Regions from separate parts of the Paenibacillus sp. FSL H8-0280 genome, predicted to be linked through region 1. Evidence: riboswitches for the same ligand, from Rfam matches in the RefSeq annotation. Region 1 holds a riboswitch; the other holds the start of a gene.

The links. A riboswitch is a leader RNA that binds a small molecule or an ion and turns the genes downstream of it on or off. The one in region 1 is predicted to bind cyclic di-AMP.
Region 2: linked by a shared signal. The riboswitch ahead of MHI12_RS10295 (C40 family peptidase) and the one ahead of MHI12_RS00525 (C40 family peptidase) in region 1 are both predicted to bind cyclic di-AMP.

What each region holds. Positions count from the first base shown of each region.
Region 1 is NZ_CP150296.1:107,908-113,593, reverse strand. Features, by position in the region: gene MHI12_RS00540 (YwhD family protein) at 1-19, opposite strand, end outside; gene MHI12_RS00535 (M1 family metallopeptidase) at 121-2,112, shown strand; gene MHI12_RS00530 (hypothetical protein) at 2,123-2,974, shown strand; cyclic di-AMP (ydaO/yuaA leader) riboswitch at 3,220-3,357, shown strand; gene MHI12_RS00525 (C40 family peptidase) at 3,361-3,831, shown strand; gene MHI12_RS00520 (GNAT family N-acetyltransferase) at 4,187-4,681, shown strand; gene MHI12_RS00515 (c-type cytochrome) at 4,832-5,191, shown strand; gene rbsK (ribokinase) at 5,266-5,686, opposite strand, start outside.
Region 2 is NZ_CP150296.1:2,269,202-2,274,887, reverse strand. Features, by position in the region: gene MHI12_RS10310 (carbohydrate-binding protein) at 1-761, shown strand, start outside; tRNA gene MHI12_RS10305 (tRNA-Leu) at 906-989, opposite strand; gene pelA (pectate lyase) at 1,166-2,128, opposite strand; cyclic di-AMP (ydaO/yuaA leader) riboswitch at 2,548-2,679, shown strand; gene MHI12_RS10295 (C40 family peptidase) at 2,685-3,149, shown strand; gene MHI12_RS10290 (carboxymuconolactone decarboxylase family protein) at 3,223-3,552, opposite strand; gene MHI12_RS10285 (hypothetical protein) at 3,698-3,916, opposite strand; gene MHI12_RS10280 (hypothetical protein) at 4,036-4,365, opposite strand; gene MHI12_RS10275 (xanthine phosphoribosyltransferase) at 4,463-5,044, opposite strand; gene MHI12_RS10270 (hypothetical protein) at 5,249-5,686, shown strand, end outside.

The DNA.
Region 1 (5,686 bases):
TTTGCTCGTTTTGGTCCATGTTTATAACCTCCAAGGGTTGATACAAATATTTTAACTAATAATTGCCCCATTGCAAACATATACATGCTGTAGATGCTTGTCAACGGGAGGTATTTAACGATGATTCCACGACGCGCCAAGAGCTGGCTCACTGCATCCCTGGCCCTGTGTGTACTTGCCGGAGGGATATGGATCACTCTGGGTTATAATCGCTCAACTCATTCCGAATTGCCAGCACTCGCCCCCGAATCGGGCAAGCCCAAGGCAATAGCCCCAACGCCAGCACCTCCAGAAAGTGTACAGACCCCTACTGCCGAAGTGTACAGCAACCGTGTTGTGGAATATCACATGGATGTAAAACTGGTCGAAGGGAATGTACTGGAAGGGACTCAGACGATTACCTGGACACATCCAGGTAAAAAAACCGTCAGCGAGCTTTACTTTCATATGTATCCCAACGCCTTCTCTTCTGCTGACACCACCTTTATGAAGGAATCCGGTGGAAAGCTTCGGGGTGATGTCATGCCTACCAATGGTTATGGCTCCATGAACATTACCGAAATGAAAACGGAGGACGGGCTCTCTCTGCTGCACCGGATGCAGTATGTGCAACCAGATGACGGAAATATCAAGGACACCACCCTCATTAAAGTACGCCTGCCCAAACCCGTCAAAGGCGGGGAAAGTATCACACTCCACACCCGATTTGAAGTGAATCTGCCAAAGATTTTTGCCCGGATGGGAACTGCTGATCATTTTGTCATGGCAGGTCAATGGTTTCCCAAATTAAGTGCCTATGAACCTGTGGGCAGACGTGGACGAACAACGGAAGGCTGGAATCTGCACCAGTACCATGGCAATTCAGAGTTTTACGCTGACTTCGGTATATATAGTGTACGTATTCGGGTGCCCGAAACATACAAAGTTGCTGCTACCGGATTTCCGACGCAGCAAGCCGTGGTGAAGAATGGAGAAAAGGTCTATCAATTCTATGCCGATGATGTGCATGATTTCGCCTGGGCAGCCTCACCCGATTTTGTGTACGCCGAGGAACCCTTCTCTGCACCCAATGTGCCTGGTGTACGAATCAAGTTATATCTGGACCCAGCTCATCAGGATCTGAAAGAACGTTATTTCTACGCCGCGAAGGCCGCTCTAGCCAATTATAGCAAATGGTTTGGCCCATATCCTTATGCTACCTTATCCATCGTAGTTCCACCCAAAGCGGGGAACGGCGCTGGAGGTATGGAATACCCTACGCTAGTTACAGCCTTTGGAGCCGATGACACCACGCCAGGTTATGACCTGGAACGAACCGTAGTCCACGAGATCGGACACCAGTACTTCTACGGCATGGTTGCCAGCAACGAATTCGAGGAAGCCTGGCTGGATGAGGGGTTCACCTCTTATGCAGAAGACAAACTGATGGAGCAGGAATACGGATTGATTCCGAATCTGCCGGTACAATCGGGACTGATTACGTCTCCTTCATCTTTAACACAAGAATCCTGGAAGTTCGATTCACAGAATGAGTATGCAGCCAATGTCTATACACGTGGCAAACTTGTATTGCTTGGTATCGAACATCAAGTCGGCACAAAAAAGATGGAACGCATTCTCTCTACCTATGTGAAGAAGTACCGTTTCAAACATCCCACTTCGGCTGATTTTCAGAAAATTGTGGAACAAGTGACCCGCACTTCCTGGTCTGATTATTTTGACCAATATGTCTATGGTAACGGGATGGCTGACTTTGCTGTAGAGAAGATTCGTGTTACGCCCGTACAGAAAGACGGGCAAACATTGTACGAGTCATCCGTGACGATAGCGAAAAAAGGCAGTGACTACAGCGCCGTTCCTGTTCGCATTGCTTTTGAAGACGGGCATATCCTCACCAAGCAATGGAATGGCAAAGAAGATCGCATCACGTATAAATTAACTCACACATCCCCCGTATCCTGGGCCATGACCGATCCCCTGTACTCGATCGTGCTGGAGAACCGCCATATGAACAATTTCCTGAAATCCGGACTGGATGAGCGGGCGAAATCCCGCTGGAGCATGAGTGTAACCAAACTAATAGAAGCCATATTCGGAGGTCTGTCATGGTGAGGTGGAAACGGTGAAAGCGAAAATACGTGAAGGCTGGTTTCTCGTCCGTCAGCATATGTTCATTGCCGCACTCTTATTTCTTTATCAACTCATTTGGGGATATTTCTTCTATCGAATGGTACAATCGGCGGTCATCCCACTACTCCTGCGCTATCCAGATGCTGATGCCGGGGAGCTGAGTACACTTTTGTTCAAAATGGAAAGTCAACTTAACCTGTCTACCCATCCAGAGGTTCATCGTTATCTTTGGATTCTCGGGGGCATGCTGCTGGTTCGCATGTTGATCAGCCCCCTCATTCAGGCAGGACTGCTCTACTCACTTCAGCACTTTAATTCTACAGAAGAGCGCATCCCCTTTGTCCGCGGAATCAAAAATCTGTGGAAACCGATGCTGCTGCTCCACACCATACGTACATTATTGATACTTCTGCCCGCCTACTGGCTCATACCGAAGCTCTACTCGATTCTCATGGACGGATTTCATTCCCTTCAATTACTTTTGCCTGGTATACCTTATGTTGCTGCCTGGATTGTATATGGTTGGATCATCCACCATGTCATACTCTACATGCAGTTCGGTGTTTCGGCACCAGAAGGAGAAGGCGGGGCTCACGGTACCCTCAAAGCACTCTGGATTGCACTGCGTCATCTCATCGCTGTAATCGGCATTTCACTCCTACTGGGTGGAGTACACTTGCTCGTCTTTGGGGCATTCACTACAGCCTCATGGTTATTAACGGGACTGACCGGACTTATACTACAACAGACGTATCCACTTGCCAGATGTCTATTGAGTCTGTGGAAAATATGCAGCCATTTCCGATTATGGCAGTCCAAAATATCCAAAGGTGAGAGCAGATAGTTTAAAAATTGTTACCATCACATGTTAAACTCATGGCCTAATATGTACTTATAAATAGGCAAACCTCAACCTTTCCCCGTCAAAGGTCGAGGTTTTTTTTGCTAAATTTGTTGCTAAACGTTGCCAAAGCCGTACTCCTCTGTTACAATAATCGCAGTGAGTTTTTAGTAACAACTTTGTAATCTTTACATTCATATTTGTAACTACTTAAAATTAAATCGTCATTTCTTGATTTCGCAGGTGCATAACTAGCATAGCCAAATTCCTGGCACCTGGGAAGCGGGGGAACCAGTTATGGGTGAATTGATCTTGCTACAGAGGGATCATAGGGGACCTTCAACCGAATCCTTAAGCTAACCTCGCAGGCGTTGGAAGGGGAATATCTCTTGTTCAAGAAGAAATTAACCGCAGCTGTACTTAGCATCACATTTGCTTTATCACTTGGTGCAGGTAGCGCATTCGCAGATTCAAAGATGGACACAGTAATTGATTCAGCAATGGGAACTACATACAAAAGTGGGGGAACAACGCTTAACGGCTTTGACTGCTCCGGATTTACACGGTATGTATTCGACAAGTTGGGTATTGATTTGGCACGCCAATCCAGTTCCCAATTCGACATGGGCGATTCCGTATCCCGCATGGAGATGAGAGCTGGCGATCTGGTGTTCTTTAATACAACAGGTAAAGGCGTATCTCATGTAGGTATCTTTGTAGGGGATGGAAAGTTCGCACACTCCTCTTCTTCCAAAGGCGTTACGATCAGTGCATTGAGTGAAAACTATTGGGCCAATCGTTATGTTGGCGCAAAACGGATTATGAGCACGGACGCATATGAATCACTGGCCCTTGACTAGGGACAAGCTGAGCAACATGATGCTGTAACCATTAACCATACTGGAACGAAGCAAGAAGCATAACAGAACCGCCCGGTACATTCTCCGCAGGAATGTATCCGGCGGTTTTTTTGTGCTTCAATCCTTATTCATGTTGCAAGTTATACTCGGGGTATATCCTGCGACATCAACAGGTTCATTTTGCGTTCGTTCGTCCGTGCCCTTATGATGTTTTTACCCATCCCGTTATAATATAAACGAAATTACCGGAACTTTTGTTTCATTTTTTTTCTTGAGAAGGAAGACTTGCTAAATGAACATCACTTTTGTAGAGTGGACAGAGAGTTCTGTTTCAAGGAAAGGAGCATGCAGGTGTATGAAGGAAACCCCTGTGACGTTTCACGTTGTACCCATGCGAGAAGAACATGCGGAGCTTATCTGCAGTTGGCAGTATGATCCGCCTTACAATATCTACAGCTGGCTCCCCTGGGAGCAGATGAAAGCTCTGGAAGTGGAATTCGGAGATGCACAGCTGCGGCAGGAGCAATATGCAATCGTCCTGGATCAGAACGATCGTATATGTGGGTTTGCTCAATACTTCCCACTTCAAAGGGTAACCCGGATTGGCCTTGGCATGCATCCAGAGCTATGTGGTCAGGGTCAAGGGACAGCTTTTGTCACTGCCATTGTACAGGAAGCTATTCGCCGAAATCCCACGAATGAGATTGATCTGGAAGTACTCACTTGGAATGCTCGTGCCATTCAAGTCTATCTGAAGAGTGGATTTGTCACCCAGGATACATACGAACGACAGACCCCAAGCGGCTTGAAGCCCTTTCACTGTATGGTTTATGAAGGGCCTCGCGGTTAGAATCCATTGCAAAACAACCAAATTTGCCCCTTGTTATGTGATTAGTTCAAAAAATTCCCACAAAATGCTATGATGTCAGTACAGGTTCCGTTATAATGATATGGATAGTTTCAGGTTAGATGATCTTTCATTCTGGAGGGGACATAAGGGATGCACAAATGGATCATGAGCGGAGTATTTTTTGCAGCATGCGCTTTAGCTATTGTTTTAATGTTTACGCTTCCAGGGAAAGAAGAAGTGGCTGAAGAAGCCAAGCCAACCATGCCGGAAGTAACATTGGATGCCGGACAAGCTGAAGCACTGGTCAAAGCCAATTGTATCTCCTGTCACGGGGATCAGCTTCAAGGTGGCGTAGGACCTGCTCTGGCCAACATCGGCAGCCAGGATGATCTGGAGAAGATCTATTCTACGATTGTCAAAGGTAAAGGTGGTGGTATGCCTTCCTTCAAGGGCAAACTGCAGGATGAAGAGATTGCAAATATCGCCATGTGGCTGTCAGAGAAGAAATAATCTCTGCACACGCATAACAAAGAGGCGCTTAATCCCCTTTTGGGAGAATAAGAGCCTCTTTGTTATATCAATTATTAAGCCTCTGCGGCATGCTCAGCCAGAAAGGCCTCAACTTCACGTGCGGACGGCATCCCGGACTGGGCGCCGAGCTTTGTCACGGATAACGCGGCCGCACCCATGGCGAAGCCTACGGCCGCGTCCAAAGTCTCACCGCGCGCGAGGGCTACCGCCAGCGCGCCGTTGAAGCAATCGCCAGCGCCGGTCGTATCGACGGCGCTTACGGCGTAGCCGGGCGCACGGCAAGCGCCGGCACGCCCTGCTTGTACGCGGCCACCAGGCGCCGCCGCGTACACAGCCCCCTCGGGGCCGAGCGTCGTGACGACAGCGGCCCCCAGGGATGCGGCGAGCTCTGCGACCGCCGCATCCAGGTCTTCCGGCCGGAGATGATCCCGGCCGGTAAGCACGGCAAGCTCGCTGCGGTTCGGCGTGACAACG
Region 2 (5,686 bases), 2.2 Mb from region 1:
AGGACGGTACCATAAGCAAACGCGGGTATAATATGGCTCATTTCTCTAAATTCGTGCGTCCAGGCTACCTGCGAGTCGATGCAACGAAAAATCCGGATACAAACACATTTGTCTCAGCCTATAAAGGTGATAACAAAGTCGTCGTCGTGGCAATTAACCGTGGAACTTCAGCCACAAGCCAAAAATTCGTTCTGCAGAATGGTAATGCCTCCACGGTGTCCTCATGGATTACGGACAGCAGTCGAAACTTGGCAAGCGGAAACGCGCTTACCGTATCCAATGGAGCCTTCACGGCACAGCTCCCGCCTCAGAGCGTAACAACGTTTGTTGCCAACGTTACTGGCGGAAATAGCGGCGGGAATACAGGCAGTGGCACTACGTATGAAGCCGAGACCGGAACGTCACTTACGGAAGCTGCCATTGAAACAATCTACCCCGGTTACACTGGCTCCGGGTATGTTAACTTCAATGCGATGACTGGTTCGGCCATTCAATGGAACGGCATTAATAACACGACAACAGGTACCAAAAACGTAAAGTTTCGTTATGCGCTGGAAAGCGGCACTCGGAACCTCGACATTTTTGTGAACGGAACCAAAGTCATTAGCAACGAGCCCTTTCCGGCTACGGGAAGCTGGTCCACTTGGGTTGAAAAAACAATACAGGTCCCCATGAACACGGGCACCAATACATTGAAAGTGGTTACCACTGGATCGGAAGGACCGAATATTGACAGCGTTAATGTTACCGCAGCACAATAAACGTTCCGTATGGCTGATGGAAGACATTTGCTGTACGTGCAGCTAAGCACTAACCTCTTGGATACTTAAGTCTAATGTTAGTGTTATATCAAAAAATGCAAAAAAGACTCCTTAAGCGTTAGCTTAAGGAGTCTTTTTTTTAGATGCGGTCGAGAGGACTCGAACCTCCACGGGGGTTAGCCCACACGGACCTGAACCGTGCGCGTCTGCCAATTCCGCCACGACCGCATATTGTATCTCCGTCATCAATATCGGCGACAAGAAATAATATATCATGCGGAATCTATCATGTCAACACTGAAAATAATAACAATAAAGCCCGAACCAGACGTCCATGTCGATTCGGGCTCTACCTTTAACTGCTGCTAATAGTTTGGTTCATTAAAACGGAAGCATACTTCAAATTACAGCTTGGAAGGCCAGTTACCATACCATGCATAACCGCCTCTTCTTTCTTTATCAATATCACTTAATTTGTATTTAACTACCCCGTCACGACCAATAAAGATTGGTTTATCCGTTCCTATCTCATAGAAGCGTGCCCAAATTGGTGCAGCTTTGGAATCAGCGATAATTTTACTATCTCCATTAGCTCTTTCATACTTGTAACCCGTAATTTTTACCTTGTTAAACCAAGCCTCCGCTCCTTTAATAGATGCGGTAATTTTAGCGTTAGCAGGTCTGGTTTTCAGGAATTTAACAATCGTTACACTCTCTCCAGCTGTCAGCGATGGCACTTCGTAGATTCTTGCGCTCGCTGGTTTAAGGGAACTGGAATCATGTTGTTGTCCCCATCCTGTCAGCTTACCGCCTGAAACGACTTGTGTATTCAAAATCGCCTCCACACCTTTGGCAACTGAATTTTTACTGCGATTAGCAAGTGTACTATCAATAAACGAGAAATCACCTTTGCGTGCTGCTACTTCATCGAGCATGATCATTACATTAATCATGGCATCATCATTGTAGGTAATATGCTTGTGATATCCGGAGCTTTGATAGACCTGTGGCCATCCGCCGTTTGAATACTGCATGTTGATCAAAAAGTTAATTCCTTTGATTGCAGCTGTGGAGTAACGCGGATCATTCGTCTTTTTAAATTCCTTCGCCAATCTTCTAATTTCTGAGTATGTAGCCTTGTTGTCTATCGTGGACTTTGCCCATTCTCCACTTGTCTGTTTATAATCTTTTCTCCAACCTCCATCCGGCAGCTGGTTCTTCAAAATATCAAAAATACTCGCTGTTGTACCTGATGCATCCGCAGCAGATACCGTCCCTACAGGAAGAACTGCCATTCCAACTGCTGAGAACACCATCGTACATGCCAGGACAAAAGTAACTAATTTCTTCGCTTTCAAATGTAACACTCTCCTATGTTCGTTTTTATAAATCTTCCACTTCTACTTTATCTATGATACGCGTCCCTAAACCTCCTTTATTTATATTTATCGCATAATAAAATCAATTTAAATCCAATATGTGGATTGGATAATCAGATATTATGCAAAAAATCGATTTTTGTCAATATATGCAACTTAATGAATATAATCTCTCTAATTCTACATAACGGAATAGTTCTTTTAACTCATGACAAACCTATTTATTTATCCAAATTCGTCTTAAACGAATCAATAATGACGTTTTTGTCATGAATGATACCCAAAGTTGATCCCTTTTTTCATATAAAAACCTTAATTCCGCTAACATTGAGGTATTAAGAAAGGGTTTAAATGGGTTTGACAATTACGCATTTATGCAATATAGTTTCAAATAGTTACAAAAACTTAATTATTCATTGCCGAGTTTCATGTTTGAAAACGGGGGAACCAATTTGGGTGAATTATTCTTATACATAGGAAATATAGGGAACCTTCTACCGAACCCTTAGCTAACTCCGTAGGCATCGAAGGGAGAACATTGATTTTGAAAAAACTGATTATCTCCATTTTTGGAGCAGCTGTATTATTTACATCCGGGGCAACAAGCACAGAGGCAAGCAGTATCAACTCCGTAGTGAACAACATGACAGGTATTCCTTACAAATGGGGTGGCACGACTGTAGCCGGCTTCGACTGTTCTGGTTTTATGAGATATCTTTTCAACAAATACAGCATTGAATTGCCACGTACTTCTCAGCAGCAAGCCAAAGCAGGTACGCCTGTATCCAAGAGCAATGTTCGGACAGGTGATCTGGTGTTCTTTAATACAACAGGCAAAGGCATTTCACATACAGGTGTATATATCGGCGGCGGACAATTCGCTCATGCCTCCAGCAGTAAAGGTGTAAGCATCACAAAGTTATCGAATCCATACTTCAATGACCGCTATGTAACAGCACGTCGGGTAACTGGACAGTTTATGTATGATAAAATGTTAGGTAAAATGTGATTCACATACAAAAAGGCATCGGTTATTAACCGGATGCCTTTTTTGTACTTAAAAATGTATGTTGCATTACTTACTAATGCAGCGCCTTCTGCACTCGCATCGCACCCTGAGACAGGGCATGTCCTCCTCCAACAGCTCCGGCCACCGCAACGGTCTCCATAATCTCCTGATCTGTTGCTCCCTTGGCACGGGCTTCTTCTACATGGTAGAAGGTACATACTTCATTGTTGGCGAATAATCCAATGCCGAGTGCAATTAGCTGTTTTGTCTTGGCATCAATCACGCCAGGTTGGAAACATTCTCCGGTAAACTCATGATACGACTTCACCACACCTGGCAGTACATCGCTTAATGCTCCAATCTGATCCTTGTAGGCATGAACTTTATCATTCATCAATGTCATGGCTTGTAGCACACCCTCTCGGCTATAGTTACAGATCTTCCTCACTGTACCTATCTTCTCTCCCGAGTGAGCCAATTATGCCAAGAAATCATGGTAATTCCAAACATTTAAACGCTCAAAGTTCCTGCTCAATTATAAGCGATTGCTATCCACTAAGTGGACTCTGGCGCGGCTCGCTGAACAGCTGATATCGGTAACCGCGATCCAGCTTCACGACACGTCGATTCTGACGACGGATAAGTACCTGCTCGCCATCCCAGGCAACCACAATCCCGGTTACATCGTTAGATTCCAGCTCGTCCCGTACTACTCTTACTTTCTCACCTGACAGACGCAGGGCGTCCAGTTCTGTATCACTAATCATCTTCATGGCTCCTATATTCCAAATTTATTTACAAAAAGAGACCTAAATGAAATGTCATTTAGGTCTCACGTGACTGTATTGGACTGTCATGTCATTCGAAATTATGTCCCGACTGAAAGTTACCGCTGCGCGTGCTCTTTGCTGTCGTTCTTCTCGAACCAAAAATCAAGCACTTTGGCGGACATCACACGTTCTTCAAGGTACTCCACTTGATGCGGTGTAAATTGTTCTTTCCAAGAGAAGGACAACTCTTCGCACAAGCCTACAATCGTCAGTAATTCTGACCAGGCAACATAGCGTTTGTACCAGAAAAATTGAGGATGTTCAATCATATAGGGATAAAGGTCATCGAATTCCGTATGTTTACAATCCAGGGCACGTTCAAAATGAACTTTCGATTCCGCCAGCTTATCATTAAAAAATTGTTCTGTTGCCGGTTGGTTCCCCATGGTGTTGCCTCCTCTCCCTAACATAACCCCATTATAAATGAAATCGGCGGTCATGCAAAGGCATAGTTCAAAAAATAGGCCCTATTCCTTTAAAATGTCACATTTCGTTATCGTCAAATTGTACCGTACCATCGTTCAGGGAACGAATGCGTACCAAGGCTTCCACCGGAATACCCTGTTCACGAATCGTGCGTGCCCCCGCCTGAAAACTTTTCTCGACCACAACGCCGAATCCGACGAGTTCCGCACCGGAACGCTCGATAATTTTGATGACGCCACGAGCGGCATCTCCATTGGCAATAATATCATCAATGAACAAAATACGGTCATTCTCATGAATGAACTCGCGGGATACCATAATGTCAGTTACAATTCCTTTGGTAAAGGACGGTACACGTTCACAGTAAGCATCAGGATCAGCCAGAAGTGTTTTTTTACGACGGGCGAATACAAGGGGCACCCCAAGTTCATAGGCTGCTGCAAAAGCAACCGGAATCCCTGAGGATTCTACCGTGATTACCCGAGTTACTCCACTTTCACGAAAACGGGCAGCAAACTCACGTCCCATCTCCATCGTTAATGCAGGATCAATCTGGTGGTTCAACAGACCATCCAGCTTTAATACTTGATCCGAGATAACCACACCTTCTTGTAAAATTCGTTGTTTCAATAATTCCATGATTTGACCTCCCAAGCCTATCCTATGAGGTAAAAGTATCATATATCTATCTATAAGTTCAAGCGAAATTGCCTGGGCGCTGTCCTTGGGACGCATTTCAAGCCAAAGCTCATTATCCATTGTCATGACTTTCGTGGGTCAAGCATACCTTGTACCATGGTACCCGCATGTCCAAACTATACAGGGGCCTGAGAGGGGAAACACATGAAACAGGCATTTCGGGTGCTGCAGATCGCATTTACATACATTGGAACGGTGGTTGGAGCCGGCTTCGCTACAGGGCAGGAAATTTTGCAGTTTTTTACCCAGTATGGCAAATGGGCCACCATCACCATAGGCTTATCCACCATGCTCTTTGTCTGGTTAGGTACCAAAATGATGCTGATCGCTCACGATACCGGGTCCCGCTCTTATGAGGATCTAAACAAACATTTATTCGGCCACAAGGCGGGCAAATGGATCACCTGGGTGACCCTTCTCATTCTCATTGGCGTGAACAGTGTCATGCTTGCCGGAGCAGGCTCCGTTTTTGTCGAACATCTGGGTTTGCATTATCAGACAGGTCTGATCGTCACACTTGTAGGGACATATCTGCTTCTCGGTCGGGGCATTCAAGCCATCCTACAAATGAATAGCATCGTC